Regions from separate parts of the Tardiphaga sp. 841_E9_N1_2 genome, predicted to be linked through region 1. Evidence: riboswitches for the same ligand, from Rfam matches in the RefSeq annotation. Region 1 holds a riboswitch; each other region holds the start of a gene.
The links. A riboswitch is a leader RNA that binds a small molecule or an ion and turns the genes downstream of it on or off. The one in region 1 is predicted to bind cobalamin.
Positions count from the first base shown of each region.

Region 1 (2,194 bases):
GTCATTCATCCCGGCAGTACCACGCATCAGCAGATGGACGCCGAGCAGCTCAAGGCCGCCGGCATCGGCGAGGAGCTGATCCGCCTCTCCATCGGCATCGAAGCCGCCGATGATATCATCGATGACCTCGCGCAGGCGCTGCGCATCTCGCAGAAGGGCTGAGCGATGCAACTCACCGTCAACGGTCACGAGACCTATATCGCGAATGGTGGCCGCGCATTCGATCCTTCCCTGCCAGTGGTCGTGATGATCCACGGCGCCGGCTTCGATCACTCGACCTGGGCGCTGCATACGCGCTGGTTTGCGCATCATGGCTTCGCCGTGCTGGCGCCGGATCTGCCCGGCCATGGTCGCTCACAAGGTGAAGCGCTCACGACCATCGCCGATCTCGCAGACTGGACCGCAGCATTGATCGAGGCAGCGGGCACAAAGACTGCGCGGCTGATCGGCCATTCCATGGGCTCGCTGATTGCGCTGGAGACCGCAGCGCGGCATCCCCGTAAAGTCACGCGCCTCGACCTGATGGGCACGGCAGGGACGATGACCGTCGGCCCGGATCTGTTGAAGGATGCCGAAGCCAATCAGCACTCCGCCATCGACATGGTGTCAATCTGGGGGCTCGGCTTTCGCGCCGAACTCGGCGGCAGTCTCGCGCCGGGGTTGTGGATGCATAGCGGCGCGCAGCGCGTGCTGGAAGCCACGAAGCCAGGCGTGCTGTTCGCCGATCTCAATGCCTGCAATACATACCAGAATGCGCTGACTGCTGCGGGCCAGCTTGATATCCCTGTCACGCTCATCCTTGGCGAGCGGGACATGATGACTCCCGCCAAGGCCGGCAAGACCCTGGCCGCTGCATTGAAAAACGCCCGCACGGTGATTCTGCCGGGTACGGGCCACATGATGATGGTCGAACGTCCCGACGACGTGCTCGCCGCGCTACAGCACGAGCAATAGAGTCTAGAAGTCTTCGATGACTGTTGCACCGCGCGGCGCGCTGTGCTTCCTGTCCTCTCAGTTATCGGTGCCTCCGCGAGGAGGTGAAACGGGAATGCGGTGCGGGGAGATATCCCCTATGCCGCGGCTGCCCCCGCAACTGTAAGCGGCCATTCCGGGTCCACAAAGCCACTGAATTTGCATCGCAGATTCGGGAAGGCGGACCGGGAGACCACCGCGAGCCAGGAGACCGGCCGGTAACGAGTTTCACACTCGTTCGACGGTGGGTCGACGGAAGGGGTTAAATGACTATCCGGAATTTGGCCGCAGGCACTGCGGCCGTTGTTGTTCTGTCCTGCTCTCACAGTGCTGCGCATGCGCAGTCCAGCGCCGAGCAGCTCTCTGAAATCGTAGTGACGGCGGACAGAACACCCGAACAACTCAATCGCACCGGCAGTTCGATCAGCGTCGTGTCCGGCGAGACCATTGCGACCAGCAATCCCGGCTCGCTGGTCGATGCGCTGCGTACCGTGCCCGGTCTCGACATCACCGAAAACGGCGGCCCCGGCGGCACAGCGAATGTGCGCCTGCGCGGCGGCAATACCGGCCAGACGCTGGTGATGATCGACGGCATCCGCGTCAACGATCCCACGGCGGCGTCCGGCGATTTCGAATTCGCCATGTTCACGCCTTCGGCGATGGAGCGCATCGAAGTCCTAAAGGGCCCGCAGAGCGCACTCTATGGATCAGACGCCATGGGCGGCGTGATCAATATCATTACCAAGAAGGGCTCGGGCCCTGCGCAAGTCAACGTGCGCACCGAAGCCGGCAGCTATGGCACTGTCATGACGCAGGGATCGCTGACCGGCTCCAACGGTCCGTGGTCCTATGCCTTCACCGGCGGCGGTCAGCACAGCAACGGTTTCTCGCGTTACGGTTATCGTATCCCTGCCCTCGAAGCACGTTTTCCGAATCTCGAAAACGACAGCTTCGATCGCGTCGGCGGCTCGGCGCGCATCGGCTACGATGCAGGCGAAGGCATCCGGCTTGAGTCAGGCATCGTCCATTCGTTCACGCGCTCGGCCTATGATGCAGCAACGGGAACGCTTCCGGATACGCCGTCAGCGGCGACGCGTCTGCTGCAAACCGTCTATGGACGCGTCGGCATCGATTCATTCGGTGGCATTCTGACTCACAATGTCACCGTGTCGAATACGCACACCGAGCGGATGTTTGACGACGTCAGCTATCGCACCAACAG
Region 1 is NZ_JBPWQC010000001.1:2,690,269-2,692,462, forward strand. It holds gene AB8A50_RS13015 (O-acetylhomoserine aminocarboxypropyltransferase) at 1-162, shown strand, start outside; gene AB8A50_RS13020 (alpha/beta fold hydrolase) at 166-954, shown strand; cobalamin riboswitch at 1,003-1,206, shown strand; gene AB8A50_RS13025 (TonB-dependent receptor plug domain-containing protein) at 1,239-2,194, shown strand, end outside.

Region 2 (2,194 bases), 2.9 Mb from region 1:
CGCCGCTATTGGCGCTGCGTTTTCCCAAAGCGCATGTGGAGTTCGATCGCATCTACAGTCGTGACGGTGCGCTGGTGACGTCAGCCGGCGTCACCGCAGGCATCGATCTGGGTCTCGCGCTGGTCCAGGAAGATCATGGTGCGGACGTTGCGTTGGCTGTGGCCAAGCGTCTGGTCGTGGTGGCGCAGCGCCAGGGTGGCCAGTCGCAATTCAGTCCGTATCTGGTACCGCCGGCCGAGCCGGACTCGCCGATCGCGCGAGTCCATGCCCATGTGATGGCGCATCTGCGTGACGCACACAGCGTGGATGAATTGGCCGATGTGGCGGGCATGAGCGCGCGCACCTTCGCGCGGGTGTTCAAGCTCGAGACCAAAATGACGCCGGCAGATTTTGTGGAGGGCGCCCGGATCGACACGGCACGCAACCGCCTCGAAGGCAGCGATCTGCCGCTGAAGGTGGTGGCTTATGAATCCGGTTTCACCACCGCCGAACATATGCGTCAGGTCTTCGTGCGGCGGCTTGGCCTGACGCCCAGCCAGTATCGGGCCAGCTTTCGCGCGGTCTGATCCGCTCAGGCGAGTTGCAACGAAGAAATCGGATCGCTCGCAGGAAAGCTGTCCATCAACGCGTCGTTGAGCATGTCGTCGAGGCGAAGGCGGGCGATCTGCTCCGTCGTCTCGAACGCCGTGACCGCGCCTGCGTGCCCCACGAAAGCGTTGAACTCGGTTCTCTCAGTGCTCGTTGCCAGGTTCCGCATGGCATCCTCCATCGATTGATGTGGCTCTTCTGCGCCTCACGGTCCTTTCGGACAACGAATCGCATCGTGCAGAAACCGCCAACGATCCCGCGGTTTCAGCCACGCAAGCGGTTGTCCACTGAACCAACAGCCCTACCGAATTTGTTGCGTTCGGCGCCAATGCTCGCTTGACACTTCACCGCGGGTCACACCAAATGTAGATGTCACGGTCCGCCTGGTCGCAAGACTTGGTGGCTAAGAGGGAAGCCGGTAAAGACGCTGTTTTGCGTCATATTCCGGCGCTGCCCCCGCAACTGTAAGCAGTGAGTCTGTTTCGATTGAAGTCACTGATGCGCAAGCATCGGGAAGGCTGAAACAGACATTGACCTGCGAGCCAGGAGACCTGCCGCGACACCAGAACGTCCATGGGCGGGGTGTCCCAGCGGTCGCTTGCAGGCAATGCTGGCGGATTTCCGCCGTGTATTTTGCAGCGTCCTTTCGGCCCCAGCCCCCATTGCTTGATGCATCACACGGGGTCTTGCCGATGCCTACTTCATCTTCTGTTTTGTCCAACGGACGCGATGCGGCTCATGCGCCGCTGATTCAACTGTCGCCGGAAACGCTCGCTGCGCCTGCGCGCGAACCCTCGATGCAGATCATCCGGCGCAACGGCACCGTATCTCCCTTCGACGGCAGCAAGATTTCCGTGGCCATGACCAAGGCTTTCCTCGCGGTCGAGGGCCACACGGCAGCGGCGTCGCGCCGCGTGCATGAGGCGGTAGAACAGCTGACCGGCGACGTCGTGGCTGCGCTGACGCGCCGCGTCGGTGAAGGCCGCACCTTCCATATCGAGGACGTCCAGGATCAGGTCGAGCTGGCGCTGATGCGCAGCGAGCACCACAAGGTGGCCCGCGCCTATGTGCTGTATCGCGAGGAGCGCGCGCGCACCCGCGCCGAGGAACTGGCAGCCAAGCCCGCGCTGGTTTCCACCGCACCGGTGCTGCACGTCACCCTCGCCAACGGCACACGCGCGCAGCTCGATTCGGCGCGTCTCGCGCTGATCGTCAACGAGGCCTGCACCGGTCTCGACGGCGTCGATGCGGCTCCGGTGCTCGAGGAAACCCGCCGCAATCTCTATGACGGCATCACGCTGGACGAATTGGCGCTGGCCGGCATCATGGCCGCGCGCACGCTGGTGGAGCAGGAGCCGAATTACACCTTCGTCAGCGCCCGCCTGCTGCTCGACAAACTGCGCACCGAAGTCCTGTCCTTTGTCGGGGGCTCGCCGACCCACGCGTCGCAGGCCGACATGACCACGCGCTACGCCGAATATTTCGGCGCCTATATCAAGACCGGCATTGCAGCCGAGCTGCTCGATCCCGAACTCGCGCGCTTCGACCTGAAGCGAATCGCTGCCGCGCTGAAGCCGGAAGGGGACCTTCAGTTCCAGTTCCTGGG
Region 2 is NZ_JBPWQC010000001.1:5,588,000-5,590,193, forward strand. It holds gene AB8A50_RS26765 (GlxA family transcriptional regulator) at 1-566, shown strand, start outside; gene AB8A50_RS26770 (hypothetical protein) at 572-757, opposite strand; cobalamin riboswitch at 947-1,161, shown strand; gene AB8A50_RS26775 (ribonucleoside-diphosphate reductase subunit alpha) at 1,281-2,194, shown strand, end outside.
Region 2: another riboswitch for cobalamin. It lies ahead of AB8A50_RS26775 (ribonucleoside-diphosphate reductase subunit alpha); the one in region 1 lies ahead of AB8A50_RS13025 (TonB-dependent receptor plug domain-containing protein).

Region 3 (2,194 bases), 1.6 Mb from region 1:
GCATCTCGCGCCGGAACAACGTGCCGGTCGCCGAACTCGCGCGCGCCAATGGTCTGGCGCCGACTGCCCAATTGAAGCTTGGCTCCAAGATCACGGTACCCGGCGCGCGTACGGCCAATGCAGCTCCTGCAGCAGCGCCGCTCGCTGCGCCCGTCGCAGCCGTGACGGCTGCTCCGGCTGGCGCGGTCACGTCCGCTGCCGTGGCCCGTGTTGCTTCTGCCGAGCCCGCACAGAAGGCCCGTCTGGCAAGTGCCACGACGACGCCTGAAGAAATCGCGCCGGAATCGCCGACTAAAGCCGCTGACGCAACCGGCGCTTTGCCGACGTTCCGTTGGCCGGTGCGCGGCCGCGTGGTCACAGGCTACGGCGCCAAGACCAATGGCAAGTCCAACGACGGCATCAACGTCGCCGTGCCGGAAGGCACGCCGATCAAGGCTGCCGAAGATGGCGTCGTTGCCTATTCCGGCAACGAGCTGAAGGGTTACGGCAATCTGGTCCTCGTTCGTCACTCCAACGGCTACGTCACCGCATATGCCCATGCGAGTGAGCTGATGGTGAAGCGTGGCGAGACCATCAAGCGCGGTCAGGTGATCGGCAAGTCCGGCCAGTCCGGTGAGGTTACTTCGCCGCAGCTTCACTTCGAGATCCGCAAGGGCTCGTCACCGGTCGATCCGCTGCAGTTCCTCAACGGGGCGTAAGCGCAATCCACGAAGTGTAGTTCGCATTTAAGCAAGCCCGGCCTCGTGCTGGGCTTGATGCGTTTGATCTCGGGGCTGCGGCCCACTCCAGCTCCGGAATCTTCAACGCGCTGCTGCGAGTGGGCAGCTTGCGCACGCAAGCTCGGTTGACTGCCGCGCGATGTTGCCCATATGTGGACATGTCGTGGTTCTTCGGGAAGGTTTGCCCGAAGCTAAGAGGGAAGCCGGTGAGGCGTTAAGCCAAGGCCGGAGCTGCCCCCGCAACTGTAAGCGGTGAGCCGCTGTCCATTAAAGTCACTGAGACCCGCAAAGGTTTTGGGAAGGCCGGACAGCAGCATTGACCCGCGAGCCAGGAGACCTGCCTCGACAACATAAACGTCCTCGGGCGGGGTGTCCCGGTGGTGCGGTTGCGATTCCGCGACTGCCGTCGTGGAATCCAGACGTGTCACTTTGGCCTTTTGCCCCCAATCATTGGGGTTAAGCCATGTCTACTGTGTCAAAGTCTACTTCTTCAAAATCAGCTACTTCACTTCCTGTTGCTACATTGGGCACGCCACGGATCGGTCCGCGGCGTGAGCTCAAGATGGCGCTGGAAAGCTATTGGTCCGGTGCAATCGACGAGAATGCGCTGATCGACGTCGGCGTCGGGCTGCGTGCCGCAAACTGGGCACGTCAGAAGTCGCTCGGGATCACGGTCATGCCGTCGAACGACTTCTCATTCTACGATCAGGTGCTCGATACCAGCGTCATGGTCGGCGCCATTCCCAAAGTCTATGGCTGGAAGGGCGGAGACGTTTCCTTCGCGACCTATTTTGCCATGGCACGTGGATCACAAGGCGCCGCGCATGACGAGGCCTGTACGCACGGCCCTCATGCGCATGACTCGTCGCAAGGCGTACCAGCACAGGAGATGACCAAGTGGTTTGATACCAACTACCACTTCATGGTGCCTGAACTGGCGCAGGATCAGACCTTCAGTCTCGCATCGCGCAAGCCGATCAAGGAGTACGAGGAGGCGAGATCGCTGGGTTATCAGACACGACCTGTGCTAGTCGGGCCTGTGACCTATCTCAAACTGGCCAAGAGTATGGATGCGTCATTCGACCCGGTGACGCTGCTCGATCGATTGCTGCCCGTCTATGTCGAGGTGCTCGGGGAATTAGCCGACAGCGGCGCTGAGTGGGTGCAACTGGATGAGCCGTGTCTGGTGCTCGATCTCGACGCGCCCGCAAGGCAGGCGCTGCAGCGGACTTACGCTGCTTTTGCGGAAGCGGTCCCGCAGCTCAGGATCATGCTGAACACGTACTTTGGCGAACTTGGCGACAACCTCGATCTGGCCCTGTCGCTCCCTGTCGCCGGGCTTCATCTCGATCTGGTCCGCGCGCAGGATCAGTTCGATGAAGTCGCTGCGAAGGCGCCCAAAGACATGGTCCTCTCGCTCGGCGTGATCGATGGACGTAATATATGGCGGTCCGATCTGTCCAGTCTGCTCGATG
Region 3 is NZ_JBPWQC010000001.1:1,108,559-1,110,752, forward strand. It holds gene AB8A50_RS05215 (peptidoglycan DD-metalloendopeptidase family protein) at 1-698, shown strand, start outside; cobalamin riboswitch at 867-1,078, shown strand; gene metE (5-methyltetrahydropteroyltriglutamate--homocysteine S-methyltransferase) at 1,183-2,194, shown strand, end outside.
Region 3: another riboswitch for cobalamin. It lies ahead of metE (5-methyltetrahydropteroyltriglutamate--homocysteine S-methyltransferase); the one in region 1 lies ahead of AB8A50_RS13025 (TonB-dependent receptor plug domain-containing protein).

Region 4 (2,194 bases), 2.0 Mb from region 1:
GACGGCGATACGATAGGCGACGTCCTTGCTGACCGGGCCGCCGCTATCGAGAGCGATGCGGCGCGTCATGTTGCTGTCCAGAGAGATTTCGGCCTGGTTGCGTGGCACCCAGAGCGGCAGTTTCGAAATCACGTTGATAGCGCCGCCGATGGCGCCTTCGCCATACATGACGGAGGCGGGGCCGCGCAGCACTTCGATCTTCTCGGCGGTCCAGGTGTCGAAGGGGAAGTTCACCGTGCCGGAGCCGACATAGAGGCGCGTGCCGTCATAGAGCGACGTGACAGAGCCGCTGCCGGCGAAGCCGCGGGTGCTGAAAGCGATGCCGCCATTGCCGGGTTCACCGATGGCCGTAAAGCCGGTGGCATTCTGCGTGACGGCATCGACCACGTTCTGCTGGCCGCGCTCGGCCATGGTTTCCGCCGAGATCACCTCGACGCTGGCCGGCGTCTGCAGGCGCGTCAGGCCGAGGCGGCTCCCCGTCGATGTCGTGCCGGTGAGGTTGAGCGTCGGCGCTGCGAAGACGGGGCCTGTCGGCGTGGCGACCGGCGCGCCGGTATTGGCGGCGACATTGCGCTGCTGCCGCGGGCGCGTAGCGCGCGATGCATTGCCGTTCGTGGCGCGGCGTGCGCGCTGAGGCGTCGCTGACGGCTGAACGACAACAGGATCGAGCGTCTGGCTCGACTGTGAGGTTTGCGACCAGCTTTCGCTCGGACACAACAAGCAGGAGAGAGCAACAGAATAAAGAAAGGGAGTATGTCGCTTCAATGCGACGGGAGAAACGGAGGTCATGAACAGGACTCGCGGTTACGTGGCACGTCACCGCAAACCAAGTCGCCCCGCCGCTTTCAAACAGGCAGTGTGACTTCCACCAGGACACCCCGCCCAATGTGCTCGCGTGTGACCACGACTGGCGGCAGGTCTCCTGGCTCGCGGGTCAATGCCTGTCGCCGCCTTCCCAGGTGAACACCCAGTGGCTCTTGGCGCGGGCTCGCCGCTTACAGTTGCGGGGGCAGCCGCGGAATCGGGGGATCCCCCTCACCGCATTCCCTTTTGATCCCCGAAGGGAACCGTCACGTTCACGTTAAGGTGAAATTTCCAAATGTGTCAATCAAGCTGCCAGTCATTCGCAGCTTGCTTTGGCGGGTGTTGATATTGCGCATCACCTGTCATCGCAGCGTCAAGCGATCTGCCTAGAGCCACTGGTGCCAGAGCCAGGATCAGGAGTTCGCCATGGCACTACGTTTATCCCGTCGTCGCTTCCTCGCGCACTCAGCCGCAGCAGGCGCCAGCTTCCTGGCGATGCCTTACCTCAGCCGCGCGGCGGATCGTCCGGTCGTGTCGCATGGCGTGCAGTCCGGCGATGTCGGGACGAGCAGCGGCATGATCTGGTCGCGCGCGGATCGGCCGGCGCAGATGATGGTGGAAGTCGCCACGACTGAATCCTTCAGCAATGCGCGCATGTTGCCGGCTATCACGGCGCTGCCCGAGAGCGATTTCACGGCGAAGCTGCTGCTCGATAATCTGCCGGCCGGGCAGGACATCTTCTACCGCGTCAAATTCCGCGATCTGTCGCATACCGACATCGTCGGCGAGCCGGTCATCGGTCGCTTCCGCACCGCGCCAGCGGATCGCCGCGATGTGTCCTTTGTTTGGGGCGGCGATGTCGCCGGGCAGGGTTGGGGCATCAATGCCGAGGACGGCGGCATGGTCACCTTCGCCACCATGCGCAAGCACAATCCGGATTTCCTGATCCATTCCGGCGACACGATTTACGCCGATGGGCCGATCCTGCCCGAAGCAAAATTGCCGGATGGCACGATCTGGAAAAACACCATCACGGTGCCGGAAAAGGCGAAGGTCGCCGAGACGCTCGATGAATTCCGTGCCGCGCACAAATACAATCTACTCGACGACAATGTCCGCGCATTCAATGCGCAGGTGCCGATCTTCGGCCAGTGGGACGATCATGAAGTCACCAACAACTGGTCGCTCTCGAAGCAGTTGCCGTCGTCTTACAAGGAGCGCGACATCACGCTGCTGGCGGCGCGCGGTGCGCGTGCCTTTCACGAGATGTATCCGATCTCGGTCAATCCGAACGAGCCTGGCCGCGTCTATCGCACGCTCAATTACGGCCCGCATCTCGATGTCTTCATGCTGGACGAGCGCAGCTATCGCGGGCCCAACGGCCCGAACC
Region 4 is NZ_JBPWQC010000001.1:4,656,610-4,658,803, forward strand. It holds gene AB8A50_RS22410 (TonB-dependent receptor) at 1-789, opposite strand, end outside; cobalamin riboswitch at 896-1,087, opposite strand; gene AB8A50_RS22415 (alkaline phosphatase D family protein) at 1,231-2,194, shown strand, end outside.
Region 4: another riboswitch for cobalamin. It lies ahead of AB8A50_RS22410 (TonB-dependent receptor); the one in region 1 lies ahead of AB8A50_RS13025 (TonB-dependent receptor plug domain-containing protein).